Regions from separate parts of the Thiomonas sp. FB-Cd genome, predicted to be linked through region 1. Evidence: predicted binding sites of a transcription regulator. Region 1 holds the regulator's gene; each other region holds the start of a gene.
The links. The regulator sigma-54, encoded in region 1, starts transcription at its own class of promoters, with help from an activator protein. The targets are predictions, from matches to a motif close to TGGCANGNAANCTGCTTT.
Positions count from the first base shown of each region.

Region 2: adh (aldehyde dehydrogenase) is a predicted target of sigma-54. The motif match lies at 3,558-3,575, and genes of this name have one in related genera.
Region 3: glnA (type I glutamate--ammonia ligase) is a predicted target of sigma-54. The motif match lies at 3,005-3,022, and genes of this name have one in related genera.
Region 4: CD04_RS0104455 (phenol hydroxylase subunit) is a predicted target of sigma-54. The motif match lies at 4,557-4,574, and genes of this name have one in related genera.

Region 1 is NZ_JPOE01000005.1:1,320,780-1,328,613, reverse strand. Features, by position in the region: gene CD04_RS0119930 (PsiF family protein) at 1-351, opposite strand, end outside; gene argS (arginine--tRNA ligase) at 523-2,265, shown strand; gene CD04_RS0119920 (SPOR domain-containing protein) at 2,338-2,985, shown strand; gene CD04_RS0119915 (thiol:disulfide interchange protein DsbA/DsbL) at 3,053-3,709, shown strand; gene lptA (lipopolysaccharide transport periplasmic protein LptA) at 3,849-4,496, shown strand; gene lptB (LPS export ABC transporter ATP-binding protein) at 4,493-5,290, shown strand; gene CD04_RS0119900 (RNA polymerase factor sigma-54) at 5,304-6,770, shown strand; gene rfaE2 (D-glycero-beta-D-manno-heptose 1-phosphate adenylyltransferase) at 6,801-7,316, opposite strand; gene CD04_RS0119885 (chloride channel protein) at 7,499-7,834, shown strand, end outside.
Region 2 is NZ_JPOE01000002.1:2,196,286-2,204,119, reverse strand. Features, by position in the region: gene CD04_RS0110695 (PQQ-dependent dehydrogenase, methanol/ethanol family) at 1-1,297, opposite strand, end outside; gene CD04_RS0110690 (DUF779 domain-containing protein) at 1,492-1,893, opposite strand; gene adh (aldehyde dehydrogenase) at 1,980-3,500, opposite strand; gene CD04_RS0110680 (sigma-54-dependent Fis family transcriptional regulator) at 3,799-5,808, shown strand; gene CD04_RS0110675 (DUF1345 domain-containing protein) at 5,949-6,605, opposite strand; gene argB (acetylglutamate kinase) at 6,844-7,752, shown strand.
Region 3 is NZ_JPOE01000002.1:1,538,186-1,546,019, forward strand. Features, by position in the region: gene glnL (nitrogen regulation protein NR(II)) at 1-786, opposite strand, end outside; gene CD04_RS0107535 (hypothetical protein) at 776-1,309, opposite strand; gene glnA (type I glutamate--ammonia ligase) at 1,523-2,938, opposite strand; gene CD04_RS0107545 (molybdopterin-binding protein) at 3,115-3,900, opposite strand; gene CD04_RS0107550 (EI24 domain-containing protein) at 3,948-4,748, opposite strand; gene CD04_RS0107555 (aspartate aminotransferase family protein) at 4,905-6,266, shown strand; gene CD04_RS0107560 (hypothetical protein) at 6,418-6,927, shown strand; gene CD04_RS0107565 (SDR family NAD(P)-dependent oxidoreductase) at 7,095-7,796, opposite strand.
Region 4 is NZ_JPOE01000002.1:901,721-909,554, reverse strand. Features, by position in the region: gene CD04_RS0104475 (TolC family protein) at 1-1,059, opposite strand, end outside; gene CD04_RS0104470 (undecaprenyl-diphosphatase) at 1,056-1,652, opposite strand; gene CD04_RS0104465 (GntR family transcriptional regulator) at 1,822-2,619, opposite strand; gene CD04_RS0104460 (sigma-54-dependent Fis family transcriptional regulator) at 2,627-4,309, opposite strand; gene CD04_RS0104455 (phenol hydroxylase subunit) at 4,600-4,836, shown strand; gene CD04_RS0104450 (aromatic/alkene monooxygenase hydroxylase subunit beta) at 4,975-5,970, shown strand; gene CD04_RS0104445 (MmoB/DmpM family protein) at 6,018-6,287, shown strand; gene CD04_RS0104440 (aromatic/alkene/methane monooxygenase hydroxylase/oxygenase subunit alpha) at 6,309-7,834, shown strand, end outside.

The DNA.
Region 1 (7,834 bases):
GAGGCATTCCTTCATAAACGTCTTGCGCGCCTCACCTTTGAGCCCTTTGGTCTTGGCATCCGCATTGCAAGTCACCATCTTTTCCTGCTGCGCGGTCAGCTTCTTGCCTTCGTGCGTAGCGGGCATCGCCTTCTTTTCCGCCGCTGCCGGCTTCGCGGGTTCTGCGACCTTCGCGCTCAGGCACTCCTTCATGAACTTCTTGCGCTCTTCGCCCTTGAGACCCTTGGCCTTGGCGTCCGCGTTGCACTGGGTCATCTTGCTGGTTTGCGTGGTCGCGGCCTGGGCCGTAGCCAGGCCGGGCAGGGTGATCGCGGCGAAAGACAGGCCGATGGCGATGATGAGTTTTTTCATATTCAGACTCCGAACAAGGGTTGGAACGAGAGAAACGAAGCGAAGCAGCTGGTTGATGGCAAGCTCAACCGCACCCTGATCCGCGAGGGTTTGGTTCCACGCCAACCGGGTTGTGCCAAATGCGGCCCGTCACCCTAAAATGCGTGGATTTGCATTGCCACAGTGCCCATAATGCTTGAATATATATCCCGGTTGACAAGTGCGCTTTCGGCCGCTGCTGCGAAGCTGCACGCGCAAGCACCCGCCGCAGTTCTGGAACGGCCCAAATCCGCAGGGCATGGCGACTATTCTTGCACCGTGGCGATGCAACTTGCGCGCACGCTCAAGCGCAATCCACGCGAGATCGCGCAGCACTTGATTGACTCCGTCGAAGCTGACAGTGAGTTGGCCCGCGGACTTGAGCACATCGAACTGGCTGGTGCGGGGTTCATCAACTTCACACTCGCGCCGGGCGTCAAACAGGGGATGGTTCGGCAGGTCAATCGCAGTGGTTCGCAGTTCGGCCGCCTACCGCGGGATCCGGCCCGCCCCGTACTCGTGGAGTTCGTTTCTGCCAATCCCACGGGGCCGCTTCATGTCGGACACGGGCGCCAAGGCGCGCTCGGCGACACCATCGCCGGGCTGCTTGCGACCCAGGGTTGGGCCGTGACCCGTGAGTTCTACTACAACGACGCAGGCGTGCAGATCTACAACCTCGCACTGTCCGTGCAGGCCCGTGCGCGCGGATTGGCACCGACCGACGCCGCCTGGCCAGAGGCCGCCTACAAAGGCGATTACATTGCCGAGATCGCGCGCGACTACCTCGCGCGCGCCACCGTCAAGGCTGTGGATGGCCGGGCTGTGCAGGGCGCCGGGGATGTCGAGGACCTTGAGGCAATTCGCCGCTTCGCGGTGACCTGCCTTCGCTGCGAACAGGACATTGACCTGAAGACCTTCGGTGTCGCCTTCGACAATTACTACCTTGAGTCCAGCCTGTACGCGGAGGGCCGCGTGGACCGCACGGTTCAAGCCCTCATCGCCTCCGGCCACACCTATGAACACGATGGTGCGTTGTGGCTGCGGACCACCGACTTCGGGGACGACAAGGACCGGGTGATGCGCAAGTCCGACGGCAGCTATACGTATTTCGTGCCCGACGTGGCTTATCACCTGGTCAAGTGGGAGCGCGGTTTTCGCCGGGCCATCAACATCCAGGGCTCGGACCACCATGGCACCGTGGCTCGCGTGCGCGCGGGCCTGCAGGCGGCGAATCCGACGATCCCGAAAGACTTCCCCGACTACGTGCTGCACAAGATGGTGACAGTCATGCGCGGCGGCCAGGAGGTCAAGATCTCAAAACGCGCCGGCAGCTACGTCACGGTTCGCGACCTGATCGAATGGTCCGGCGGCGTGCGCGACGATATGACGCCGGCCGAGCGAGACACCGCCCTGCAGCGCGGGCGCGATGCCGTGCGCTTTTTCCTGGTTTCGCGCAAGGCGGACACCGAGTTTGTCTTTGACGTGGACCTTGCACTCGCGCAAAACGACGAAAACCCCGTGTACTACGTCCAATATGCTCATGCGCGCATCTGCTCGGTGTTGGCCCAATGGGCCGAGCGCGACGGCGGCAGCGAGGCGGAGTTGCTTGACACAGATCTTTCGCCCCTCACGCACCCGCGTGAGTTAGACCTGATGATGCAGTTGGCCGCCTATCCCGAGATGTTGCATCAGGCAGCGCTTGATCTCACCCCGCACGACGTGGCCTTCTATCTTCGTCACATTGCCGGCAGCCTGCACGCCTACTACAACGCCGAGCGCGTCCTGGTGGATGATGTGGCCCTCAAGCGCGCCCGCCTGGCACTGCTGCTGGCCGTGCGCCACGTGTTGCACAATGCGCTCAATGTATTGGGCGTCAGCAGCCCGCAACGCATGTGAGCCACAACGGCGAGCCAACCCGCGTGGGCGCGCTCAGCGCCTGATTTCCGACCCCCACCTCCCTCCTACGCCATGTTCCATCCAGCACCAACGCCCCGTTGGCACACACGCACCCAGCGCGGCGGCACCCTGATCGGGCTGATCGTCGGGCTGGTGCTCGGCTTGGCCATCGCACTGGTCACAGCCATGTACATCACCAAGGCACCGCTCCCGTTCATGAACCGATTCCAGGAACGGCCCACAGGCGCTGCCTCGGGCGCCGCAAACTGGAATCCGAACCAGGGGCTGGCTGGCGGAGGCGCACCGGCCCCTGTGGCTGGGGGTTCGGCGCCTGGTCCTGTGAGCAGCGCTCCACTCTCGCCCAAGGCGATCGAATCGCTTGGCCAGCCACAATCCGGCGTTGTGCAGTCCGGCAGTCCGGTTTCGTCAACTGGCGCGGGCACGACCAGCACACCCCCTTCGGCGGCGCCGGGCACTGCCGGCGGTCTCCAGTACATCCTCCAAATTGGCGCGTACAGCAACCGTAATGACGCAGAGAGCCAGCGAGCGAAGGTCGCTTTCACGGGGTTGGAGGCTCACCTCGATGAGCGTGTCGTGGGCGGGCGCACGTTGTACCGCGTGCGCGTGGGCCCCTATGCCACTGGCGAACAAGCGGACAAGGCGCAGAAACTTCTGAATGACAACGGAATCGAATCCGCAGTCGTTAAGGTCTCAAAGTAAAGTCCCGGGGCTGCCGTTTGGTCCTTGCCCCGCTCCAAGCTCTCAACCCGTTTCGAAAGGAAGCACCATGGTTCGCTGGTTCGCTCGCATCGCAGCATTGCTCTTGCTTGGTTTCAGTGTCGGGGCAAGCGCCGCGAATGCGCCATTCAAGGAAGGGCTCGGGTTCGACAAGCTCACGGTCACGCAGCCCGTGAGCCCGGCAGGCAAAGTCGTCGTGACTGAGTTCTTCTGGTACAACTGCCCGCACTGTTTCGAATTCGAACCCCTGCTTGAAGCCTGGGTCAAGAAACTGCCAGCTGACGTGGTGTTCGAGCGCGTGCCGGTGGCTTTTGCGCCGCAGTTCGTTCCTCAGCAGAGGCTGTACTACGCACTCAAAGCGCTGGGCAAGGTGGATGCGCTGCAGGGTGCAGTGTTCAACGCGATCCACGTGCAGCACATTGCGCTTGTGAACCCCGAACAAATGGCCAACTGGTTGCAGACCAAAGGCGTTCCAAAGCAGCAGTTCATGAACGCCTACAACTCGTTCGGTGTGCAAATGGAAGCCAAGCGCGCCACCCAGATGGTCACGGATTACCAGATCCAGGGCGTGCCAACCATGGCGGTGCAGGGCATGTACACGACATCGGCCTCCATGCCTCAGACTCCCACAAACGAGAAGGTTCTCCAAGCGGTGGATTACCTCATCCAGCAGGTTCGCCAAGGCATGACGAAGTCTGCCAAGTAACCGCGGAATCTGGCTTTACCGCCGACGCCAGGACCTGCGCGGGGCAGGTCCGCATCATGCCTTGGCCTGTACGCCTGATGCGGCAGCGCGTCAGCACATGACACCGGCAGGACTGGCACAGATGCCTACAATGCAAGGCATGAAAGCAAACTTCATGCCCATGCTTCGCTCCGCCGCTCTGCTGTTCTTGAGTCTGCTGGTGTGCGTGCCCGGCGGCGTGTGTGCTCAGGCGCTGGCGACTGACCAATCGCAGCCCGTGCACGTCGAAGCGGATGCGATGCAGTACAACGACGTGAAGCAGACCAGCGTGTTCACGGGAAACGTCGTGGTCACGAAGGGGTCGATGGTGATCCGCGCAGCCAAGGTCGAGGTGCGTCAGACGCCTGATGGCTACAGCGACGCCATCGCCTATGGAAGTCCGAGCAAGCTCGCCACCTACGAGCAGACCATGGATGCCCAGGCTGGCGAGCCCACACCGGCCATCCACGGCCAGGCCGTCACGATCGACTACAACGGCAAAACAGATGTCGTAACGTTCACCGGCCAAGCCATGCTTGACCGCTTGCTCAATGGCAAGCTGAGCGATCGTGCGCAGGGGCAAGTCATCACCTATAACGGTCTGACTGACGTCTTTGCCGTCGTCGGTGGCAAGGGCGGCGCCACACCGTCCAATCCGGATGGTCGTGTGCGGGTCATGCTCTCGCCGCGCCATGCGCAGGCCCCAGCGGGGTCCTCGCAGCCTGCGCCCGCGCTCAAGCTATCACCGAAGCTTGGACCCCAGCCATGAGCGCTGCCACATTGGAGCCGAGGGAGGCACTCGAGCAGACGCATGCTCAACCCGGGGGCCTATTGAGCGTGCGGCGCCTACAAAAGCGCTATGGGGGGCGCACCGTGGTGCGCGACGTGAGCTTGGACGTGCGCGGCGGCGAAGTGGTCGGCCTGTTAGGGCCTAACGGCGCCGGCAAGACGACGTCTTTTTACATGATCGTCGGGCTTGTGCGCGCCGATGGCGGCGAAATTCATCTCAACGGGCAAGACATTACGCACCAGCCGATGTACCGGCGCGCGCGCCTGGGATTGTCCTATCTGCCGCAAGAGGCGTCGATCTTCCGGGGTTTGACGGCGTCCGAGAACGTGCGTGCGGTCCTGGAGCTACAGCGCGACGCCACCGGCCGGGCGCTGAAAAAAGCCGAAATCGATGCCCGACTCGGGCAGCTGCTGCGTGAGTTGCATGTCGAGCATCTCGCCGAAAGTCCCGCCCCTGCGCTGTCCGGTGGCGAACGGCGGCGGGTTGAGATCGCGCGCGCACTGGCCACCAACCCGCAGTTCATCCTGCTCGACGAACCCTTCGCCGGCATCGACCCCATTGCCGTGATCGAGATCCAGCGCATTGTGCAGTTTCTCAAGTCGCGGGGCATCGGCGTGCTGATTACCGATCACAACGTACGCGAGGCCCTGGGAATCTGCGACCACGCCTGCATCATCAGTGAAGGCAGCGTCCTGGCGCTGGGCAAACCGGAGGAAATCGTCAACAACCCGGCCGTGCGGAAGGTCTACCTTGGCGAGAGCTTCCGCCTTTGAGCAGGGACCGGCCATGAAACAAACGCTCAATCTCCGCCTCTCGCAACATCTGGCGCTCACGCCCCAGTTGCAGCAATCGATCCGCCTCCTCCAGCTCTCCACCCTGGAGCTCCATCAGGAGGTCGAGCAGATGTTGGAAGCCAATCCGTTCCTTGAGCACGAGGAAGGTGACGCTGAATCCGAAACGCCGGCCGAAGCACTGGCTGCGGCCGATACGGTCGATCCACGCAAGGAATCCGCCGAAGAGACGCAAGAGCTCAAGCTCGACCAGGAAGACTGGCAATCTGGCGCCGAGCAGGGTGAGTGGGATGCAGCGCCAGGCGAGACTTGGCAGGGCAGCAGCGGCGAGGCTGACGACGACTTCGACCCCTTGGGCTTGGCCCATGTGAATATTGACCTGCGTGCGCATTTGCGCAGCCAGCTCGCTGGCCTGAGCCTGTCCTTGGCAGACCGTGGCGCGGCTGAAGCGATCATCGACTCGCTGGACGACGACGGCTATTTGCTGGAAGGTCCGGACCAGCTTGCCGCCGAACTCAATCCACAAGCCAGCGACGAGGACCGGGAGGCGCTCGCCGACGCACTGCGCATGGGACTCAAGCTCGTCCAGAGCTTCGACCCTGCCGGTGTGGGTGCCACCACGCTTGCGGAGTGCATGTGCCTGCAGCTTGGCCGCGAACCGCCGAGCCCACAGCGCGATCTGGCCAAGGCGCTGTGCGCCGGCGGACACCTGGAGCTGCTGTCCAAGCGCGACTGGAAGCGCTTGTCTCGTGCCCTGGAAGCGGACGAGGCGGCGTTGCGTGACGCGCAGCAGCTTATCGCGCGTCTGGATCCGCACCCAGGGGCGCGCTTCGCGCCTTCGACCGCGCAAGCCGTCACCCCCGATGTGATCGCCCGACGCGTGGGTCGCCGGTGGCGCGCAGTGCTCAACCCCGAGGTCATGCCCAAGCTGCGTATCAACAGCCTGTATGCCGAACTGCTGCGCCGCTCACGCGACGGCGCAGGCCTTTCGGGCCAGCTGCAGGAGGCACGCTGGTTCGTTCGCAATGTGCAGCAGCGCTTTGAAACCATCGAGCGTGTGGCGCAGGCGGTGATCGAGCGGCAACAGAACTTCTTTAGTCACGGCGAACTCGGCATGCGTCCGCTCGTCCTGCGTGAAATCGCGGATGAACTGGGGCTGCATGAATCCACCATCTCGCGCGTGACCACGCAGAAATACGTACTCACGCCCTATGGCACCTTCGAGCTGAAATATTTCTTCGGCTCGGGCTTGTCGACCGATACTGGCGGCAGTGCCTCGAGCACTGCGGTACGCGCCATCATTCGCAGCATGGTGCAGGAGGAAAACCCGACCGCGCCATTGTCGGACGGCGAGATCGCCGAGAGGCTGGCCGCTCAAGGCATTAGTGTGGCCCGACGCACCGTTGCCAAGTACCGCGAAGCGCTGCGCATACCACCCACGGCACAGCGCAAGAGCGCCTAGGCAGTTGGCCTAACCGCAGGCAAGAAGGGTTCAGTCGCGCGCGGCGCGGATGCGCTGCACGAGATTGGTTGTGGAGCGTCCTGCCACCAAGGGAATGGCCAGAGCCTTTCCGCCCCAGGTTCGCACCAGCGCCGTCTCAGCCAGGCTTTCAATGGCATAGTCGCCGCCCTTGACGTACACATCAGGGCGAACCTGCTCCAGAAGCGCAAGCGGAGTGCTTTCGTCGAATAGCGTAACCAGGCTCACGCTTTCCAGCGCCGCCAGCACGACGGCACGATCGTCTTGCGGGTTGAGCGGGCGCTCCGAGCCCTTATTCAGCGTGCGCACCGAGCCGTCGGAATTCAGGCCCACCATCAGGCTTGCCCCCAGAGCGCGCGCCTGCGCCAAATAGGTCACATGTCCACGGTGCAGGATGTCGAAGACCCCGTTGGTGAACACGAGCGGGCGCGGCAGGGCCGCCACGGCCCGAAGCAGCAGAGTCCTCGGGCAGACCTTCCGCAAGAAGGGGAGGTCCACGAGCGCATTGGAGAGTGGGTGACCGGACATGTTGCTCATTGTCGCAAAGCCGGAGCCGCACCCGGTTGCGCGCCTCATCAAAGCGGGACACGCCGGGCGCCGGCGCTCCCGTCATTCACCAATTTTCACGCTCTTCCGCCACGCGAACCGATACCATTTGCGCTTGCCAATTGCCTCGCCGCGATGGCCGCGCGAAACCTACCCGACACGCCATGTCTGAATCCACCTTCTCGGACCGCCTGCACGCACTGCTCGCCCAAATGCGCTTTGGGCTTGATCCGATGGTGCCCATGATGCTGATCGCTGCTGCCGTCGGGTTCGTCAGCTCGGTGGCGGTGGAGGGATTTCGCCAGACGATGTATGCGGTGATCCGGATTTACAGCACGCATGAGCATTTGGTGGCGGCGGCAGCGGGATTGCCGCTATGGAAGCGGGCGCTCATTCCACCGATCGCCGCCGTAATCGGTGGTCTTGTCATGTGGGCTGGACACCGCTGGATCAAGCGCCCGCGCGGCCCGGAGTACATGGAGGCAGTGCGTGTGGGCGAT
Region 2 (7,834 bases), on a different contig from region 1:
CAATGCCTTGGACCTCGCCATAGCCTTTGCTGCCAGGTTCAGGAACGATCCCAAAGCCTTCGCCCAGATAGGGCAGGCCCTGCATATAGCTCACCTTGGTCCCGTTGTAGGTCCCGCAGGCATGAAGGCTCGGGACCACAGCGATGTGGGTCTCGGGGTCGTACGACATCGACCACCAGTTCTTGCCACCTAGGAATTCCGGGCAGGTTTTGACGGTTGTGCCGATTTTCGGGTATTTCGAGGGATCATTGATCGATTCCCCCTGGGCGTTGTAGCCAGTCACGGACTCGGTTTTCACAAAGGGCTTCGCATAGATCAGTTTGCCCGTGTCGCGGTCGATCGCAATGAAATAGCCGTTGCGGTCAGCGTGGATTAGAGCATGATAATCTTTGCCTTCGTATTTGATGTTTGCCTTGAGTGCGGTGTTGACGCCGTCATAATCCCAGGAATCATGCTGTGTGTATTGGAAATACCATTTGATATCGCCTTTATTGGCGTCGAGCGCCAGAAGCGAATCGGAGTACAGATTTTTCCCGGGCCGTAATTCGGCGAGCCAGGGTCCTGGATTGCCAACACCCCAGTACAGCGTCTTGCTCTCCGGGTCGTAGGTGCCGGTCAACCAGGCAGGTGACCCTGCATGAAGGTACATGCCCTTAGGCCACGTATCGCCATTTTTTTCATCGGGTGACGGTACTGTGTAGGTTTTCCATACGGTGTCACCTGTTTTAGCGTCAAGCGCCGCAATGAACCCGCGTGCACCATATTCGCCGCCAGCGCTCCCGACCATGATTTTTCCATCCACGGCCAGCGGAGCCAAGGAAAATGCATAGCCGACACCCGGATCGAAGAGCTGCTTTTTCCAGTTGATCTGCCCGGTCTGCGCATTGAATGACGCCACTTCGCCGCTCAGCATGGCAACGAACAAGTCATCGCCATACAAGGCAACGCCACGGTTGACGACATCGCAGCAGACAGTCTTGTAGGCAATCTGGGGCAGGTTGGGGTTATAGCTCCAGATTTTTTTCCCGGTCGTCGCATCAAACGCGTAAACGAGATCCTTGGGCGTTGTGACAAACATATAGTTGCCGTTGACAATCGGCGTTGCCTCAAAGCCCTGCGTCAAGTCGGCCGGAAATTTGTGCGACCAAACCATCTTCAGGTGCTTGACATTGGCCGCGCCGATTTGTTTGGCCGGCGAAAAACTCTCACCACCGTAAGAGTGGTAATACGTCAACCAGTCAGTGCTCTTGGACGCGTTGTCGAGCTTGTCTTGGGTGACGGCGGGATAATCCGCCATCGCAAGCGTCGACACGCCAAGAATGCCAGCGACCACGGCAAAGCGAAGGCTATGCCTCAATACTTTTTTCGGGTTCTCATAGTTGTCTCCGATGATTAAAAGAAGTCATAAATTCATGCATGGAAAATGGATGGTGCGGTTTGAGCACCTATTGACAGTAGGCTGGCTTGCCTTGCTTCCAATCGGGCTTTTACCTACCGGACCCTGTCTGCGCTTCGAAGACTGTTCCATTCTGTATCGGTGAACAGCCGCGAGCGCGTCAAGAAACGCTGCCCGGTGGGGCCTTCGAGGGAAAACATGCCGCCACGACCAGGAACGACGTCGATGATGAGCTGGGTGTGCTGCCAGTACGCGAACTGGGATTCGCTGATGTAGAAGGGCATCCCGCCGATGTGACCCAGCAGGTGATCAGCGTCGCCGACCTGAAACTCGCCATCCGGGTAGCACATGGGTGCGCTGCCGTCGCAGCAGCCTCCCGACTGGTGGAACATCAGATCACCGTGAACCTTGCGTAACTGCTCGATCAGAGCAAGGGCCGCAGGCGTGGCAGTCACTTGTTCCACCACTGTGGCCGCGTCGGGCACCGAGTCGCTCATTTCATCCTCCCCGCTTCCGTGTTTGGCAGCATGCGGCGGTCCGTTTCGGCAGCCAAAGGGCCCCGGGACGGACCGCACGCTCATGGTTAGAAGAATCCCAGTTTGTTTTCGCTGTAGCTCACCAGCAAATTCTTGGTCTGCTGGTAGTGATCAAGCATCATCTTGTGGGTCTCACGCCCGATGCCCGATTGCTTGTAGCCCCCGAATGCCGCGTGCGCCGGATAGGCGTGATAGCAGTTGGTCCACACACGCCCGGCCTGAATGCCGCGCCCCATGCGGAAGGCGGTGTTCATGTCGCGGGTCCAGACGCCAGAGCCCAGCCCATAGAGGGTGTCGTTGGCGATGTCGAGGGCTTCCGCTTCATTCTTGAACGTTGTGACGGACACGACGGGGCCGAAGATTTCCTCCTGGAAAATCCGCATCTTGTTGTGGCCCAGGAAGACCGTCGGCTGGACGTAATAGCCGCCTTTGAGGTCGCCATCGAATTCGGCTCTGGCGCCGCCGGCTAGGACCTTTGCGCCCTCCTGACGGCCAATGTCCATGTAGGACATGATTTTGTCCAGTTGTTCACTGCTGGCTTGGGCGCCGATCATGGTCTGGGGATCCAGGGGGTTGCCCTGCTTGATCGCGGCAACACGCTTGAGCACGCGTTCCATGAACCGGTCATAGATCGATTCCTGGATCAATGCGCGGGAGGGACAGGTGCAGACTTCCCCTTGATTCAGCGCGAACATCACGAAGCCCTCGACGGCTTTGTCCAGGAAGCCGTCGTCACGGGCCATGACGTCCTCGAAAAAGACGTTCGGGGACTTGCCGCCAAGCTCCAGCGTGACCGGGATGATGTTCTGGCTGGCATATTGCATGATCAGGCGGCCTGTCGTGGTCTCCCCTGTAAAGGCGATCTTGGCAATGCGCTTGTTCGACGCCAACGGTTTGCCGGCTTCCAGGCCAAAGCCGTTGACGACGTTGAGAACGCCCGGGGGCAACAGGTCCTGAATCAACTCCATCAGCACGAGAATGCTGACAGGTGTCTGCTCGGCGGGCTTGAGCACGACGCAGTTGCCTGCGGCCAAAGCGGGCGCGATCTTCCACACCGCCATCAGGATCGGGAAGTTCCAGGGAATGATTTGTCCCACGACGCCCAGCGGCTCATGGAAGTGGTAGGCATACGTTTCGTGGTCGATTTCCGCCACGGTGCCTTCCTGCGCGCGAATACAGCCGGCGAAATAGCGGAAGTGGTCGATCGCCAGGGGCAGGTCAGCCGCCGTGGTTTCGCGAATGGGTTTGCCGTTGTCCCAGGTTTCCGCCGCGGCCAGCATCGGAAGGTTTTCCTCCATCCGGTCCGCAATACGGTTCAGGATGCCCGCGCGTTCGGCTGGCGAAGTCTTGCCCCAGGCCGCCTTGGCCGCATGCGCCGCGTCAAGAGCGCGTTCGATATCCTCGGCGTTGGAGCGTGGTACCTCACAGAACACCTGCCCCGTCACGGGCGTGACATTGTCGAAATACTGGCCGCTTGCGGGTTCTAGCCACTTGCCGCCGATGAAATTGCCATACCGCTTCTTGAAGGGAACTGCGGTGCCAAACTTTCCGGGTTCAAGCATATCCATGGGCGTCTCCTGTATTGCATGGAAGAGAATTCAACTGCCGTTGCAGTTATCCCTTACGTATCAGGAATCGTGCCAAACACATGCCGGGTTGTAACCTAATAATTCACATGAAAAATCAAAAGGTTACGAATTAGGATTAGGCAATACCCGAAGATATGCCGTGGCTCTTTCTTCGGCTTTTTGCGACAAAGGACTGTCGCATCCTGCGACAGATGACATGAGCTTGCGAGAGTGCGACACTGTCGGCACTAGAGGTTGGTCGCCAGCTCGTCATGGTTGACCGATACAGGAGACAGCCGTGGCCCGTACCCATCCGTCTGATCAGGCCGAGATCAGTCCAGTTTCGACGCAACTGCAATTGGCGCGCCAGCGCTTTTTTGAAGAAGGCAGCAACCCGGATGGGCTCATTCCGGAGCTCATCGCACGTTCGTGGCGCCGATGCGCCAGCATTTCCGCCACTTTGAGCGAGAGCCCCGAGCCTTTGCCGCACCAGGAATTATCCGGGCGGCGCGATGCGCAAGGGCGGTTGCGCAGGCATGCCCTTCCCGAGCTGGAAGCCTTGGCCGAGGCGTTATCGCCTTCGCGTGTCATTGTCCTGTTGGCCGACCCGCAGGGCATGGTTCTCGACGCAGCGGGATCCGATGCCTTTATGAGCAAGGCCCAGCGCGTGGCCTTGATGCCGGGCGTTGATTGGTCCGAGCTCCATCGAGGCACGAACGCGATCGGGACGGCCTTGACGGAAATCTCCCCCATCACCGTCCTGGGGACCCAGCATTATCTGGAACAAAACGCGTCGCTGGGCTGTACGGCAGCGCCGCTTTTGGCGCCCGACGGGCAGATCATGGGGGTCCTCGACGTTTCCGGCGATCCTCGCTGCATTCAGCCGCAAACGGTTGGCCTTGTGCGCATGGCAGCGCAGATGATTGAGCACCGCATGGCGCTGGACAACGTGCCGAGGCATACCGAAATCCTCCGCTTCGCGCATGACCGGGCCTTGATCGGTTCGCACCGTGAAGCTTTGCTGTGGATCCGCAATGAATCGATCGTCGGCGCGAATCGGGCCGCGCTGCGCGTGCTGGGCATGACCTTTGAGCAACTGCGTGGTCGCTTCATCGACGATCTGTTCGGTGCACTACCAACGACGGACTGCGAGCAGTTTGATTTGTCGCTTCATCCCTGGCTTGCGCGCCCGGGGCGCTCGGCGTCCTGGGCTTCGGGTTGGGTGGGGCACGGGGCCGCAGTGCATGGTGCGGGCGATCTAAAAGCTGTAGCTTGCGCGCCAGTGCATCCGGATGGGCGCTCCCAAGGGGCTCCCATCATCGGCGACCCCGAGCGCGATGGGCAACTTGAGCGCGCAGTGCGCGTCATGGACTGCGGCATTCCGGTTCTGGTGCTTGGAGAGTCCGGGGTTGGCAAGGAGATTTTTGCCAGACAGTTGCACAAGCGCGGCCAGCGCAGGGATGGCCCTTTTGTGGCGGTCAATTGCGCCGCGGTGCCCGAGGGGCTGATCGAGGCGGAGCTCTTCGGCTACGAGGAGGGTGCGTTTACGGGGGCCCGGCGCAAAGGGCAGTCGGGTCTGATCCGAGAAGCGGATGGCGGTGTCCTGTTTCTCGATGAGATCGGCGATATGCCCCTGGCCCTGCAGGCGCGGCTTCTGCGTGTATTGCAGGACCATGAGGTCAAGCCCCTTGGCGGCGGACGCCAGCAGCCGGTCGATTTTGCCCTGGTGTGTGCCACACATCGTGACCTCAAGGCGATGGCCGCCGAAGGGGGCTTCCGATCCGACTTGTATTACCGGCTTCAGCATTTCACGGTCCGCTTGCCGGCCCTACGAGACCAGGCCGGCGGCCAGGCACGCATTGAAGAATTTTTGCAGTCGATGTTGTCGCCGCGCCGCATCCAGCTCAGCCCGCAGGCGCGAGACGCACTTTTGTCGTATTTGTGGCCAGGCAACTGGCGCCAACTTGTGGCGGTCACACAAACACTCGTTGCCCTGGCGGAACCAGACAGTTGTATTGAGGTGGCCGATCTTCCGGATGACATTCGGCACGCGTGGCGCGATAAGCGCCAAGGGCAGCGGTCAACGTGGGGGCCATCGGCGAGTGTCGACGTCTCCAGGAAGGGCGCTGGCGAGGGACGCCTACAGGCGACGGAGTTGCGCGCTTTGACGGAGTCGGCCATTCATGCGGCGATTGCCTCATGCAGCGGCAATATCAGCCGGGCAGCGCGGCTGCTTGGCGTGCACCGAAGTACGCTGTACCGCCATAACCTGCAGGAACGGCAGAACAACAATTCCGCGCAGCGCTGAGCGAGTCGGCGTTCGCTCGGCATGCCTGCCCGAGCGTCAAGCGAGCGCCGATTGGCCCCATGGCCCAAGGCTGGGGTGGACGCACTGCAAGGCAGCCGCACACCGCAGCGGCAATGCTCACGTTGCAACGCCTGGGGCGATCAGAGGCCCCCGGCGACCACATTGACGGTCAACGCGATGATGAAGACGTTGAAGAAAAAAGCCGCCACGCTATGCAGAAGCACCATGTGGCGCAGGTTGCGGCTGGCAATGTTCACGTCCGAGGTCTGGAAGGTCATGCTCAGCACGACCGAAAAATACAGATAGTCCCAGTAGTCCGGAGAGTTCGCGCCGGGGAAGAGCAGGCCGGGTTGACCCTCCAAGCGCTCCAGATGGTCGCTATGGGCGTAGGTTTGCGCAAACACGACGCTGAAAAAGAGCCATGCAAGCACGATGCTGGCCGCGGGTAATGCCAGGTCGAGAATGGAACTGCCCTTACTGGCATGCAATTCGGTCCTCAGTGCAAGCAGGACCACGGCCGACACCGCTGTGCTCAGCACCAGAATCGTCCACTTGCCTTCCATTTGCTGCTCGGCTCGGCGTCTGAGATTTTCAGGCGTGGTTCGCGCCATCATCCACCCGATGGATCCGAAGTAGACGCAGCATGCGATGTCGAACGCGAGCAATAGTGCGCGGCCCACGCCAAGCACAGAGTTGAGAACAACGAACAGCAACACGCCCAGCATTGTTGCCACGCTCAGACGTGGCCGATACAGGAGTGCCCGGAGTGCTCGGGGAAGGCGGCTCAAGCGTGTCATGAGGCCGCAGTGTAGGCGCAGCGAAACGGACGGAGGCAGGACATCTTCCCGTGTGCGCTGTGCGTTCAGATGGCGCATCTGGCAGAGGGCCCTGGATCGCCAGCGCTACCCCAGTACGAGAAGCCGCCGGGCTCCAGGTGGTCCTGGTGAGACGCTTCGACAATCGTCTGGGCGCGCTTGTCCCTAGAATTCGCGTGTTTGACTGTGTGCGCCGCACCCATCCCCATTCCTGATTGCCATGAACGATCTGCAAGCCACCCCCGAGCTGACGCACATTTCTCCGCGTGACAAGGCAGAGATCCTCGCCCAGGCGCTGCCATACATTCGCAAATTTCACGGCAAGACCATCGTCATCAAATACGGTGGCAACGCCATGACCGATCCTTCACTGCAGCAGGATTTCGCTGAAGATGTCGTGCTCCTCAAGCTCGTCGGCATGAATCCGGTCGTGGTGCATGGCGGTGGCCCGCAGATCGACGACGCATTGGCGAAAATCGGCAAAAAGGGCACGTTCATCCAGGGCATGCGCGTGACGGATGCGGAAACCATGGAAGTGGTTGAGTGGGTGCTTGCGGGCCAGGTGCAGCAGGACATCGTGGGTTTGATCAACGTGGCAGGCGGCAAGGCAGTCGGGCTCACCGGGCGCGATGGCGGCATGATCCGTGCCCGAAAGCTACGTATGCGAGATCGTGAGAACCCCGAGCTTGAGCATGATGTCGGCCAGGTCGGCGAGATCGAGGCGATCGACCCCAGTGTGGTCCAGGCACTGCAGGACGATCAGTTCATTCCCGTCATCTCACCCTTGGGCTTTGGTGCCGAAAACGAGAACTACAACATCAATGCCGACGTTGTGGCCGGCAAGCTGGCCGAGGTACTGAATGCCGAGAAACTGGTGTTGCTCACCAATACGCCTGGCGTGCTCAACAAGGCGGGCGAGTTGCTGACGGACTTGACCGCGCGGGAAATCGACGAGATGTTTGCCGACGGCACCATTTCGGGTGGCATGCTGCCCAAGATTTCTTCGGCTCTGGACGCGGCGCGCTCAGGCGTCAACTCGGTGCACATCATTGACGGGCGCATCCCCCATGCCATGCTGCTCGAAATCCTCACCGAGCAGGCTTTCGGTACGATGATTCGTTCCCATTGAGTGATGGAGTCTTCGCCATCGCAACCGATGGCCTTCCCCTGGAGCCAGGCTGCTTGAAAAGGCGCCGTGAAGCTGCCAGACG
Region 3 (7,834 bases), on a different contig from region 1:
GGCTTGGATGAGCTGCTCGCGGTCACCGCGAAATTCGGGAATACTCGCGTCATAGTCTCGGACGACCTCGAGGCCTTGGGCAAATTCGGCCAGGATGACCGAGCGCACCCGCTCGAGCACTTCATGAATATTGACATCGCCGACGACATGCGGTCGCCGATGCGGTGCAAGCAACCGGTCCACCAGGGTTTGCAGGCGGTCGGCCTCATGAATAATGACGCGCGTGTACTCCTGCAACTCGCGGCTGTCGAGCTCGCTTTGCAGCAATTGCGCTGCGCCCCGAATGCCGCCCAGCGGGTTCTTGATCTCGTGGGCCAGGTTCCGAATCAGGTCCTTGTTCGCCTGCGCCTGGTTCAACCACTGTTCCTCGCGCTCCTGGCGCGTTTGCTGGCCCAGTTCGACGAGTTCCACCAGCAGCATGCCCGGCACTTCAGTACGAGCCAGGATGAGCTGGACTTGCATGGGATCGCCAGAGTTGCGCGCGACCACCGCGCAGTCAAAGCGCTTGCTGCTGAATTCGTCCGCATGAACCTGGCGCAGCGCCTCAAGCCACAGGCCCTGGCGGGTTAACCACTGGACAAGACTCTGCCCGCGCAGATGTCGCCGCGACAAGCCCAGTGCGGCCTCCATTGCCGGATTGGCATAGAGCACGCGGCCCTGCGGGTCGACCAACGCGGCCATCGTGGCAAGCCAATCGAGTGCGGGCTGCGCAGCGAGTTCCGGAGCGGTGCCTGGTTCCTCCTGTCGAGGTGCTTTTGCTGGCTTGTTGTCCACATTACGGCCCATAGCGCTGAAGCTCCCGCTGCAGTGCCTGGATATTGGCCTCGACCAGCGTAATCTGATCCTTCATTGCGGCCACGCGATCGAGATATTTTTGCTGGTTGATGCCTCCACCCACGTTGTGCTCGCTGCCGAGATAGTCGGGATGCCCATTGTTGTAGGCCTTCTGCAGTTCCTCCAGCTTGAGCTGCTGGCTTTGAAGTTCGGCCTCCAGAATGCGGCGTGCCTCTGCGTCGCGGGCGCTTTGGGTCGATTGGCTGATGTGATCCGCGCTTGAAGCGCCGCGCGGTTCAGCAGCAGGCTTTTTCTGCGGCTGGACCGGGGAAAGCACGCTGACGTTCGCGTTGTCCACTGGCTTGCAGTTCTTCGACTTCACCACGCTGAGCATGTTGGTGTAGGAATTGTCGGGGCAGCGGTAGACCCGATTGGGGTCGGTTTCTTGCGCGTGCACGACAAGTGGCGCAAGAGCCAAGCCGGACCACACCAGACACGAGAGCAGACTGCGGCGGAAAGCTGGAAGGCAGAGCATGAATGACCTGTCAGGAAAGGTTGAGCCGGGCTGCGGTGCAGACCCCCGCGCGGCGCCTTGCGGCGAATCAGTACAGTGTAAAACTCCCCGATCGAGGCACGGCATTGCCTCCGATTGGAGACAACCACCCAAAAATGCCAAAGGGACGGCGGACCGTCCCTTTGGAATGTGCGGACCGCGTTGTCTCGTTTAACGCACGCCGGCCAGCCCGGATTACAGCGAATAGTACATATCGAATTCCAGCGGATGGGTGGTCATGCGAAAGCGCGTGACTTCTTCCATCTTCAATTCGATATAGGCGTCGATAAAGTCCTCGCTGAACACGCCGCCCTTGGTCAGGAAGGCACGATCCTTGTGCAAGTATTCCAAGGCCTGGTCAAGACTTGAGCACACGGTCGGAATCTTCGCGTCCTCTTCCGGCGGCAGATCGTACAGATTTTTACTCGCGGCCTCGCCCGGGTGAATCTTGTTCTCGACACCATCCAGACCTGCCATCAACATGGCCGAGAATGCCAGGTAAGGATTGGCGGTAGGGTCGGGAAAACGCACCTCGATACGGCGCGCCTTGTCGCTGGGCACATACGGCACGCGAATGGACGCCGAGCGGTTACGGGCTGAATAGGCCAGCTTTACCGGCGCTTCGAAGCCAGGAACCAGGCGCTTGTACGAGTTGGTCCCCGGGTTGGTGATGGCATTGAGCGCACGAGCATGCTTGATGATGCCGCCGATGTAGTACAGCGCGAACTCGGACAGCCCGGCGTAGCCGTTGCCCGCAAACAAATTCTTGCCGTCCTTCCACACGGATTGGTGAACATGCATGCCCGAGCCGTTGTCGCCCACCACTGGCTTGGGCATGAAGGTGGCGGTCTTTCCGTAGCTGTGTGCCACGTTCTGCACAACGTACTTCAGTATCTGCGTCCAGTCGGCACGCTGCACCAAGGTGGAGAACCGCGTCCCAATCTCGCACTGCCCAGCACCCGCCACCTCGTGATGATGCACCTCGACCGGCACGCCCATCTGTTCGAGCAGCAGGCACATTTCCGAACGGATGTCTTGCAGGCTGTCGATCGGCGGAACCGGGAAGTAGCCGCCCTTCACGGCCGGCCGGTGGCCCATATTGCCACCTTCAATTTTTTCACCCGAGGACCACGAAGCCTCGTCCGAATCGATCTTCACGAAGCAGCCGGACATGTCGATATTCCAGCGCACCTGATCGAAGATGAAAAATTCGGGCTCGGGCCCAAAGAACGCCGTGTCGCCAACGCCCGATGCCTTCAGGTAGGCCTCGGCCTTCTTGGCGATCGAACGCGGATCGCGGTCATACGGCTTGCCATCGCCCGGCTCCAGCACGTCACAGCTCAACAGCAGCGTGGTCTCTTCCATGAAGGGATCGATGTTGGCGGTGTTCGGATCGGGCATGAGCAGCATGTCCGAAGCCTCGATGCCTTTCCACCCGGCAACCGACGAACCGTCGAAAGCGTGACCCTCGGAGAATTTGGCCTCGTCGAAATGCGAAACCGGCACAGTGACGTGCTGCTCCTTGCCGCGGGTATCGGTGAAGCGGAAATCCACAAACTTGACGTCGTGCTCCGTCACCATGCTCATCACATCAGCAACTTGTTTGGTCATGCAAATTCTCCAGTCATGGAAATGGGTTGGGAAAATGGCGGGCTGGTTGCGACCCCTGGTGAAAATCTAGCAGAAACCATGCCACGCTCCGCGAAGGCGAAGCGGCGCCCGCCCGGAGGAAAGCGAAAGTCAGATCGGTTCAAGACCACGCCTCGAACGCACCATACCAGTGCAACTCAAATGGAGCGCACCGTTTCGGTGCGTATTTCAACCTTCAGGTCTTGCAGTCCTCTTTTCAGTGCATCGAAGGCGGGGGCGACCAATTGGGGCTCGCCCTTCACGCCGAGCTCGATGTGCCGTCCCCATTGCGGGTGGTCCACGCTGGGCAGGCTGAACACCTTTGCTCCGGCGTACTCACGCTCGATGCGCTCCATCAATGGCGTGAGGTCTGACTCCATGGCGCCCTTGACGATGAATGCGCGCTCCAGGTAACGGCCTGTCTGGTGCATATCGGCCAAGCATGTGTCCAACACCCATTCGAGCATCGGCCAGGCCATCACCGGAAAGCCCGGCACAAAAAAATGGCGCCGGATCGAAAAGCCAGGAATCTGGTTGTAGGGGTTGGGAATGATCTCGCTGCCCTGCGGAAACATGCCCATCTGAAGGCGCTGTATGCTCGCCTCGGAGTCCAGCTCTCCGAGGCCACTGGAGACAATGCGCTGCTGGATCAAGCGCTTTGCCTCGGGATGCAGGAGCAGCGGAAGGCCGAGCGCAATCGCCACGCTCTGGCGGGTGTGATCGTCGGGTGTGGCTCCAATGCCGCCGCAACTCAGCACCACGTCGCCGCGCTCGAAGCTGGCGCGCATGGTCTGTTGCAGAAGTGAAGGATCGTCACTCAGATACTGCGCCCAGTGCAAGTGCATGCCGCGCGCCTCCAGGAGTTCCTGAATCTTTGTGAAATGCTTGTCCTGCCGCTTGCCGGACAGGATCTCGTCACCGATGATGTAAAGGCCGATCGCCATGATGGGTCAAAGGACGTGGGAAGATTGGTGAGGAAAAACGGCGAAGTTCAGACGGATTGGGCGCATCCGCGCGTGGCCACCAGCGCGGCAAGAAGGTAATGCACGAACCACAACGCGGCAAAGGTCACGGCAAGAGCGTATAGCCACAAGGACAGAAGCATAAGGACCGGCAACAGCGCCAGCGCCCACCATCCCAAGCCGAACAGCAAAGTTGGCAGCATCCCCACATAGCTGCACGCGATACCCATGGCCAGCAAGGGCCAACGGTGAGCACGCAGGATCCGCCGGCGCTCCACACCGCTTGCAAACGAAGCCAACGCATCGAACGCGAACATTTTCGCGGTCATCCAACCCCAGATCAGCGGCGCAATGGCCAACCCGATCACTGGAATGATCCACAGGGGAAGGCTGACCACCAGAAGCGCCGTACCTGCCACGGTGACACCCATCGACCAGAGCAACGACTGCACCAGTTGCGTGCTCGAGCGTCGATGCAACTGCGCGTAGCGGGACCGAGCGACGAATGCCGCTGCCGAAGGCATCACGAACGCCGAAACGAGCAACAGGCTCAGCAGCAGCAGTGCCACGATGCCCAGTGCAGCCACCATCACCGACGCCAGACCTCGCTCCGGCTGCGACCAACCCAGTGCATGCAGCGTGTCAAGAAGCCAGCCCTGGGATCCAATCCAAAGGCGCGTGGAGGTCGTCCACGCATCCCAGAACAAAACATAGCCAAGCGTCCCCAGGAAGCCGGCCGCAGCCAATGGCAGTAACGACAAGATCACCATGCGCGGGCGCATGGTGTCGAGCAAAGCTCGCCACGCCGATTGAATGATGAGGTGGGCCATTACAGGCCGGTCGCAAAAGGGATGGTCATGGCTGCGATCCTAATCGCCCATCATGGCCCATGCATGGCTCCATGCCCCCATGATTTTGTGGTACTTGGACAGGCCGGCCAAGGGCAGCACAATGCGCCTTTAGACCCAAACATGATGGAGTGCACGATGGACCAGACCGAACTCACGCGCGCCAAGCACGCAGCCGCGAATATGCCAGACCTCGACGCGCTTTGGATGCCCTTTACGGCCAACCGGCAGTTCAAGGCGGCACCGCGCCTGCTTGTCGGCGCCAAGGGCATGCATTACCGCAGTCAAGACGGCCGCCAGATCCTCGACGGCGTCGCGGGACTGTGGTGCGTCAATGCTGGGCACGGGCGCGAGGAAATTACCCAGGCGATCATGCAGCAGGCACAGGAGATGGACTATGCGCCACCGTTCCAGATGGGGCATCCCGTGCAGTTCGAGGCTGCCAGGCTCCTGGCAGCCATTGCCCCGGACGATCTCACCAAGGTTTTTTTCACCAACTCCGGCTCCGAGTCCGTGGATACAGCGCTCAAAATTGCGCTCGCCTACCACCGTGCGCGGGGCGAAGGCACTCGCACGCTGTTCATTGGCCGCGAACGCGGCTACCACGGGGTCGGCTTTGGCGGCATCTCCGTGGGCGGCATGGTGGCCAACCGCAAGGTCTTCCGCGGCAACCTTCTGCCAAACGTCGACCATTTGCCGCATACGCATGACCTTGAACATCAGGCCTTCTCGCGCGGACAGCCTGCCTGGGGAGCGCATTTGGCCGATGAACTGGATCGCTTGGTGCAGTTGCACGACCCAAGCAATATCGCCGCGGTGATCGTCGAACCCATGGCGGGCTCCACCGGGGTTCTGGTCCCACCCAAAGGCTACCTGGAAAAACTGCGTGCGCTCTGCAGCAAATACGGCATCCTTCTGATCTTCGACGAGGTCATCACGGGCTATGGCCGCCTGGGCACGCCGTTTGCTGCGCAGTATTTCCAAGTCACTCCCGACATCATGACCACGGCCAAGGCCATCAACAATGCCGCAGTGCCGATGGGAGCGGTGTTTGCCCGCGAGGGCATCTTCGATGCAGTCACGAGCAATGCTGAACCGGGAGCCGTCGAGTTCTTCCACGGATACACCTACTCAGGGCATCCGCTTGCTGCAGCTGCCGCGGTGGCCGCGCAAAAGCTGTACGCCCGCGACGGACTGCTCACCCGCGTGCGGCGCGAGGGGCTTGACACCTACTGGGAAGAGGCCATGCACAGCCTGCGCGATGCGCCTCACGTCAGGGACATCCGCAATCTGGGCTTGGTCGCTGGCATTGAACTGAACTCCCGGCCCAATACTGCGGGCAAGCGTGCGTTCGACGTATTTGTCAAATGTTTCGAATTGGGCGTCCTGGTGCGTTACACCGGGGAGACCATCGCGCTTTCGCCGCCTCTGATCATCGAGCGCGGGCAGGTGGACCAGTTGGTTGAGACGCTTCGGCGCGCCTTGCTTGCCGTGCAATGAGGGGCTTCGCGCGCGCCATGCGCTGACATGGCAATTGGAGAACGGATCGATCCGGGTTCGGGGGTGAATTTCGCCCAAGGCGCGGCTAGTATGGGAGCGTGGGGCTCCACCCCTCGCTTTCGGTTTCGCCCAACTGAACAAGGAGCTTGCCATGCGACGGCTGTACTTTCTGGTTCCCGATATTGCTACGGCGCACAGCATCGTGGATGAATTGCTGCTTGCACGCCTTGCCGAAAAGCACATTCATGTCATCGCGCGTGAGGGCACGCCACTGAGCAATCTGCCCGAAGCAGGATTGGCGCAGAAAACTGACCTGATTCCCGCAATCGAGCGTGGGCTCGGATTCGGCGGGGCCACCGGCACCCTCGCGGGGCTCGTCGCGATCGCCATCCCTGGTAGCGCGGTGATTTCCGCCGGAGCGCTGGTGGTCGCGTTGGCTGTCACCGGCACAGCCCTCGGTGCCTGGATCAGCAGCATGATCGGCATCAGCGTGGAAAGCCCGCGCCTGAAGCCATACGAGCAGGCGATTGAGGGCGGGCAGTTGCTCATGATGGTGGATGTACCAGCGCCTCGCGTCAGCGAGATCGAGGCCCTGATCGCGCGGCAGCATCCCAACGCGCGCCCCGAAGGCATCGAGCCCGACATTCCGGCCTTCCCCTGAGAGCTTGCTGCCCTGCACATGCCAATGCAAAGCTGACCTCCAGCGCACCCACCTCGGTAGCCGTTGCAGGGTGGACGTCCATTGAGGCGTGCGAAGCGTTACCGCTAGGCGGCATCCCCCAGCGCTGCGCGCGGGCGTCCGCCAGAGTCCGATGGCCGAGGACGCCTTCAGAATCGCTCGACCCACGGTCGCAATTCCAGCTCCCAGGACCAGGCACTGCGGTCCTGCCGCACCAAGTGCAAATAGCTGCGCGCGATAGCGTCAGGATCGAGCATGGAATCAGGAACAGCACTTGAATCGATGCGATCGGGATGGCGAATCGCACCGTCAATCACGATATGGCCAACGTGGATACCCTGCGGCGCCAACTCGCGTGCCATGCTTTGCGCAAGCCCGCGCAGTGCGAACTTACCCATCGCAAAGGCGGCCGAATGCGGGTAGCCTTTAACGCTGGCGGATGCTCCGGTGAACAAGATGGTGCCGCGCCCACGCCTCAACATGGACCGTGCTGCCTGCTGCGCGACCAAAAACCCCCCAAACGCCGACACGGCCAGCGCCTGCGCCACGGCATCTGGCTCCACCTCCGTAATGGGGCCGCGCACGCGGTTTGCTGCGTTATAGATGACCACGTCCAATGAGGCGTCGCATGCCTTGTCAAGCTGGTTGAACAGCGCATCGACTTCCGTGCCGTCGCTCGCGTCACAGCGCAAAGCCATCGCACCAAGTTCTTGCGCCAACGCAGCGAGCCTCTCAGGGTGGCGCGATGCCAGAGCAACGCGATAACCGCCCTCGCGCGCGAAAACACGCGCCAAGGAAGCGCTCAATCCGTCGCCAGCTCCAACGATGAGGATGCAGGGTTTCGAAGACATGGCTGCGAGCTCCAGGACACGGTAGAAGGTGTCCCGAC
Region 4 (7,834 bases), on a different contig from region 1:
GTCGCGCGCACGCGTCAAGCCAACGCTGAACGATGGAAATTGCGCCAGGACCGCCTCGCGCAGGCGCTGTTCCTGGCTTGTGTAGCCGGCCCGCAAAGCCATCAGGTCCGGACGGATGTCGGCAATCTTCGTCAGCGCGACGCGGGCGCTTTGCGCGTCCTGGGTCGTGATGACCGGCAGCTCAGCCAAGCGCAAGCGGACCTGAGGATCCAGTCCAAGGAGGGCATGCAGATTGGCCTGCAGCGTGACGCGCTGGCGCGCGTCGCGTGCCAGGCCTTCATTGAGGCGTTGCAGTTCCACAAGGTCGGCATCGGCGTCGGTGCGGGGCAGGTTGCCCGCACTTGCCGCATCGCGAGCCCGATGCAGGCGCTCCAGCACGAGGTTGCGCTCAGACAGCAGCAACGCGTCGCGATCACGCAGGCCGACCAATTGCACGAACAGTAGCTGCGCCTGCGACGCGGATTGCCATTCCTGCCAGAGCAGCTGCAGGTTCACCGAGCGAACATGCGCGCGGGCGGCCGCCTGGGCCGCCGGGCGCGTGATCAGGCTGCCTAGATCAAAGCTCAGGGTATCGTTGTATGCGGAGCTCGTCGCATGCGCGCTGTGACCGGGGTTGTCGTACGACGCGCTGAACTGAGGGTCGGGTAGCAACCCCGCCGCGAAGGCTTGTGCCCTGGCCACGCCAAGACGGTCGCGCGCCTGCTGCAGTTGCGGGTTGTGCAGGACGGCCAGGGTGGCGACTGCGTCCATGGTCAGCGGGGCGTGCAGGTCGATCGGCTGAGCAGCAAGCCGCGGCAGCGCGATGCGCTCGCGATCGATCTGCAAAGCGCCCAGATGCTCCTGCAGGCGAGCCTGCGGCGGCAAGGGCTTGGGCACGTAAGTGGCGCAGCCTGCGAGAACCAGCGCCAGGGCGGCCGCTGTCTGGCACAGCAGCATGCGGCGGGCGCGGCGGCGTTGCCTGCGCTCGCCGAGGACAAAAAGGCCCAGCCGGCTGCTGTGCGGTCGCTGCATGGTCGGGCCTGAAGGCTTGACGCGCCGAGGCTGCGCGGTGGAGTTCATGCGCGGATCCAATGTCTGGAAATGAATGGCCGGCCCAGCATGCGGTAGGCCCGGTGCATCACGCCTGTGATGCGAGTCACGGGCTCGTGCCCAGCCCACAGGAGCAAGAGCGCGCTGGCCAGGCTCACCAAGGCGGCGCCCGCCATGTCCACGGGCCAGTGCACGCCAAGATACACGCGCGCCCAAGCCACGGGAAGCCCGAGCAGCGCAAGGCCAGCGCCAGCGATGCGCCACCCGCGCGAGGCACACAACGCGAAGGCCGCACTCCAGATCACCGTGAGGTGGTCACTCGGAAAGCTGCTGTCTGCGGCGTGTGCGAGAAACTGATGCCCGACTGCGAGCGCAAAGGGGCGCGGTTCAAACCACAATAAGCCGATGACCTGGTTGATCGCCAAGCCCGTGAGCGCGGCAAGCGCAGCGCGCACGAGTGCCGTGCGCGGCGCTTGCGATCGCCACAACCAACCTGCGACGAGGAGCAGGGGCACCAGCAGGATCAAGTCCTGGGCGGCGAACCGCGCGAGCACGAGCAGGCCGGCCGGTGGGTTTGAACTTGCGTTGATCCAGGCAAAAAGCTGCGCGTTGAGGGTTTGCATGCGAGGGGTACGCTCCTGGTGGGCGGGTCATATCGACCGAGATCCACAGCCTAGGAGCGGAAAATTAGACTCAACTTAGCATTCGCCGGGGCGGCATGCCGTGCCCAGGTGCCCGATTGGCGCAACGCAGCCCCAAGCCTGCCTGGAGCCGGGCCGCGCGACGTGGCTGTTAACGGCGGCGCTCGCCGAAGGGATCGGCACCCGGTGGTGCATTTTGCAGCGTGGTGAGCGTTGTGCTGATGTGATCTTCCAAAGCCAGTGCCGCGCGCGAATCGGCGCGGCGCATGGCTGCATCAAAGATCTCCGCGTGCTCGCGGTGCACGTCGCGTTTGCTGTCTTCCAGACCGATGCAAAGGCGCCGGTACCGCTCGCCGTGCTGGGACAGGATGCGCAGCACGAGGTAAGTCCACGGCGATGCGGCCGCGGAGATCAGCTCTTCGTGGAAGCGGCGGTTGCAGACTTCCCAGTCGGCGCGTCGCTGCATCGAGATGGGCTGCTCGTAGGCTGTGAGTTGCTCATAGCTCTGGCGCACGCGCTGCTCCCAGTCCTGGTCGCCATGACGCACGGATTCGCGCAGGGCGTCCACTTCAATGTGAATGCGCAGGCGCGTGATGGCCTCCAGATCGGCAAGGGACATCGGCGTGACGCGAAAGCCGCGCTGGCCTTCGGCAATGACCAGTGCGTCGCTGACCAACCTGGTCAGCGCCTCGCGCAGCGTGCCGGCGCCCACGGCGTAATCGTCTTTCAGGTGTTCCACCCGCAGCTTGGCACCTGGCGGATAGTGGCCTTCAATGATGTGCTGGCGCAATTGCAAATAGGCCTGCTCGGTGAGCGTGCGCGCAGGGCCCTTGGGTTGGGGCGCGGCGGGGGTGACGTGCTCCTGGGCGGGCGCCGGTTGCGCCGGTGCCTGGGACGCGAAATTCGTGAGCAACGCAGACAGCGGATGCGGGTGAGCGGTGTCGTTCATGATGAGCCTAGCTGGCTTGGTTGCGTGCGAGGCGATAGCTGAGTTGGGCCCGGGTCAAGCCGAGCATGCGTGCAGCTGCGGAGAGATTGCCCTTGGCCTTGTCCACAGCTTCATGGAGCAAGGAGCGTTCCAGACCCTCCAGGCCTTCGCCGCAATCCTGGAGCTGCTCCAGCAGAGAGCCGCAATTCATCGCGCTTGGGCGGTGGTGGGCCAGTTGCCCCTTGGGATCGATGGACACGCCCTGCGGAAAACTCATGCCAGGGAAGAGATCCTGGGCATCGACGGCGCGGTGCGGCTTGGACAGGATCACGGCGCGTTCGACGAGGTTTTCCAGCTCGCGCACATTGCCTGGCCAGTCATGGTTACGCATGGCCTCGTAGGCGTGGTCGGTCAGCATGGGCACGGGTTTGCCATGGAGCACGGCAAAGCGATCAAGCATGGCTTGGGCAAGCGGCTCGATGTCGTCGCGGCGCTGCCGTAGCGGGGGAATCAGCACCGGATAGACGTTGATGCGGTAATACAGATCGGCGCGAAAGCGCCCATGCTTCACGGCAGCCTCCAAGTCCTGGTTGGTGGCTGCCACCAGCCGCACGTCGACCTTGCGGCCTTGCGTGGATCCCAGCCGCTCCACTTCGCCTTCCTGAATGACGCGCAGCAGCTTGGCCTGGGCTTGCAGGGGCAGCTCGCCGATTTCATCCAGGAAGAGGGTGCCGCCATGGGCGCGCTCAAACCGGCCCGAGCGCGCGGCCTGTGCACCGGTGTAGGCACCCTTTTCCGCGCCGAACAACTCCGACTCGATCAGGTCATGGGGAATGGCCGCGCAGTTGATCGCCACGAACGGCTTGTCGGCGCGTGTGCTCAAGGCATGCAGCGCACGGGCGAAACGCTCCTTGCCCACGCCCGTCTCGCCGGTCAAAAGAACCGTGACTTGTGTGGACGCGGCGGTGTGCAGCAGCGCGTAGGCGTTCTTGAAGGCGTCCGACTGCCCGATCAGCTGGGTCTTGTTCGCTTCAGGCGAGATCTCCAGCCGCAGCGACTCCACCTGGGTCTGCAGCTCCTGGATCGTGCTGAGCATGGATCCGCCCTTGAAGTAGGAGGCCAGCACCTCGGCGTCCTCCCACTCGTGCTGCGGCTTGCCCACGATGTGGCAGTGCGCATCGCCGCAGCCCACGCACGATGTTTCCTTGTAAAGGATGGGCTGCCCCATGAAGGCACTGGTGTAACCGGAGGCATAGCCGATGAGCATCCAGCACACCGGGTGCTCCTGCACGCCGAAGTCGCGTTTGTGGATCTCCGCCTCCCAGGAGTGGATCCACTCGAACTCGCCGTAAAACGCTCCGGTCGTTGCATCGGCCTCGAAGCGCAGGGGCGTGACCTGCACGGCGCCCTCAAGCATGTGCAGCTGAGGGCCGACGACAAACATGTCATACAGCGAGGCGCTGCCCCGGATTTGCCGTGCCAGCGCCGCATCGCGCTCGCCGGCGGCGAAGCCCGCGCGCGTGAAGCACCGGCGCGTTTGCTCCGCGCCCACGCTGTGCATGAGTTCCACGCGCAGCGCCCCCAGTGCCGCCGTATGGATCAGCACCATGCGTTGGCCGGCCAGCCAGATGCGCCCGTCGCCTGCGGAAAAGTGAATCAGCCGCCGCAGGTCGGCGTCCGACGGCAGGGGTGGAAGCTTCGCCTTCGCCATGGTGTCTCCATCGAGATTATTCAAACTCGCCATTTGTCAAACAAAGATAGGACAGATTTCATCATTTCGTCAAATGAGGAGAAAAGAGCCTCATGAAATGATAAAAAGTTCAGCAAATCAAGATGTTGCATCGCACCAATCACCCATCAATAGACCCGTGTTTACCCTGATTTGGGGAGTATTGATGGATTCAGCATGTCGGTGTTTTCCCCTAATTCTCGAGATTATCGGCTGCATTTCCCGGATCTGGCACGGTTGCTGCTCCCAATGGAGCCAAGGAGATCGATGCGATGCACAGGCAAGCCGTGGAAACCACATCCGTCAAAGGCCGCGATGACTTCAACCCGCAACACCGGTTTGTCAAGGTCACCGGCATCAACGCCCAGGGCTTTGTCGAATTTGAATTTGCCGTCGGCTCTCCCGAGCTCTGTGTCGAGTTGATGCTGCCTCCCGCGGCGTTCGAGGAGTTCTGTCTGACACAAAAGGCCGTGCGCCTGGACGCTCTCGGGCTCATGACCCGCCACTGAACGCACGACCCGGTCTGGCGCGCGAGGCGGCGTTTTGGGGCTCGCCTGGATGTGCCGCCTGGGTCGCACCGAAGTCCCTATTTGATCTGTTGACCTGACCACGTCCCCCAGGGGACTCAAGACCACGAGGAGCAATCGATGACCATAGACCTGAAGACGGTGGATATCAAACCGCTGCGCCATACCTACGCCCATGTGGCGCAGTACATCGGCGCCGACAAGGCCGCTTCGCGCTACCTGGAAGGCACCATGGGGGCGCAGTCCGAGACCAATTTTCATTACCGTCCCACCTGGGATCCGGAACATGCGCTCTTTGACGCCTCGCGCACCGCCATCGTGATGAGCAACTGGTACGCCTTGAAGGATCCCCGCCAGTTCTATTACGCCTCATGGACGATGACCCGCGCCCGGCAGCAAGATGCCATGGAGTCCAATTTCGAGTTCGTCGAATCGCGCGGCATGATCGACCTCATCCCCCAGGAGGTGCGCGACCAGGCGCTTGCGGTGCTCATTCCATTGCGCCATGCCGCGTGGGGGGCGAACATGAACAACTCGCAAATCTGCGCCACCGGCTATGGAACGGCCTTCACCGCCCCGGCCATGTTCCACGCGATGGACAACCTTGGAGTTGCCCAGTACCTCACGCGGCTGGCGCTCGCCATGGAGGGTCCTGATCGCCTGGATGCGGCCAAGGAGGCCTGGCTCGTCGACCCGGCGTGGCAGCCCCTGCGGCGCTACGTCGAAGACACGCTGGTCGTGCAGGATCCCGTGGAATTGTTCGTGGCCCAGAACGTGGCCCTCGACGGGCTGCTGTATCCGCTCATCTACGGCACTTTCGTGGACGACCGCATTGCGCTTCAGGGCGGCAGCGCCGTGGCCATGCTCACAGCGTTCATGCCCGAGTGGCATGACGAAGCCAACCGCTGGGTCGATGCCGTGACAAAGATCATGGCCGCTGAGTCGGAGGACAACAAGGCCCTGCTGACCCGGTGGATCCGCAACTGGGAAGAACAGGCGGCCAGTGCCCTGTTGCCGGTGGCGGAGATGGCGCTTCCTGGCACGGGGCGCGCCGCGCTGGACGAGGCACGCCAGCAGCTTCGTGCGCGTCTGGGTAAAACAGGCCTTGCCCTGTGAGCCCCACAGCCATCCCTCTGCACCCAGCCTTTCGACGAGGAAACTTCATGTCCAACGTATTTATCGCCTTTCAGGCCAACGAGGAGTCCCGCCCGGTGGTGGAGGCCATCATGGCCGACAACCCCAACGCCACTGCGGTGGAATCACCAGGCATGGTCAAGATCGATGCCCCAGGGCATCTGACCATCCGGCGCGAGAGCATCGAGGAGCGCACAGGCTCGCGCTACGACCTGCAACAACTGCACATCAACCTCATCACCTTGTCGGGGCACATCGACGAGGACGACGACCAGCTCACGCTGAGCTGGAAGCACTAAGCACCCCCAAGGAGACCCTAGATGGACACGCGTGTACCGAAAAAAAAGCTTGGACTGAAGGACCGCTACGCCGCGATGACCCGCGGCCTGGGCTGGGAGACCACCTATCAGCCCATGGACAAGGTGTTCCCCTACGACAGGTATGAGGGCATCAAGATCCATGACTGGGACAAATGGGAAGACCCGTTCCGTCTGACGATGGACGCCTACTGGAAGTACCAGGGCGAGAAGGAAAAGAAGCTGTACGCCGTTATCGACGCCTTCAACCAGAACAACGCGTTTCTGGGGATCACCGATGCCCGCTACGTCAACGCGCTGAAGCTCTTCATCCAGGGCGTCACGCCGCTGGAGTACTACGCACACAGGGGCTTTGCCCATGTGGGACGGCACTTCACGGGGGAGGGCGCCCGCGTGGCCTGCCAGATGCAGTCGGTTGATGAACTGCGCCACTACCAGACCGAAACGCACGCGCTTTCGACCTACAACAAGTTCTTCAATGGCATGCACCACTCGAACCATTGGTTCGACCGGGTCTGGTATCTGTCGGTGCCCAAGTCGTTCTTCGAGGACGCCAACACCGCCGGGCCTTTCGAGTTTCTCACGGCAGTGAGTTTCTCGTTCGAATACGTGCTGACGAACCTGCTTTTCGTGCCCTTCATGTCGGGTGCGGCCTACAACGGTGACATGTCCACCGTGACCTTCGGCTTTTCCGCGCAGTCCGACGAGTCGCGCCACATGACGCTGGGCATCGAGTGCATCAAGTTCATGCTGGAGCAGGATCCGGGCAACGTGCCGATCATCCAGCGCTGGATCGACAAGTGGTTCTGGCGCGGGTACCGCGTGCTGACCCTCGTGGCCATGATGATGGACTACATGCTGCCCAAGCGCGTGATGAGCTGGAAGGAAGCGTGGGAAATCTACGCCGAGCAAAACGGCGGCGCCCTGTTCAAGGATCTCGCACGCTACGGCATCCGCGAGCCCAAGGGGTGGAAAGACGCGTGCGAAGGCAAGGACCACATCAGCCACCAGGCCTGGGCGACGTTCTACAACTACACCGCCGCAACACCGATGCACACCTGGATCCCCACGGACGAGGAAATGACGTGGCTTGCGGCGAAATATCCGAACACGTTCGACAAGCTCTACCGGCCGCGCCTGGAGTACTGGCGCGAGCAGGCACAGCAAGGCAATCGCTTCTCCAACAAGACGCTGCCGATGCTGTGCACGACCTGCCAGATTCCGCTGCTGTTCACCGAGCCGGGAGACGCAACCAAGATCTGCTATCGCGAATCGGATTACCTCGGCGACAAGTACCACTTCTGCAGTGACCACTGCAAGGAAATCTTCGACCACGAGCCGGAGAAATACTCCCAGTCCTGGCTGCCCGTGCACCAGATCTATCAAGGCAACTGCTTCAAGCCTGGAACCGATCCGACCCGCGAAGGATTCGATCCACTGCTCGCCGTGCTCGATTACTACGAGATGAACGTTGGGCGGGACAACTTCGATTTCGAGGGCTCGGAAGACCAGAAGAACTTCGCCGCCTG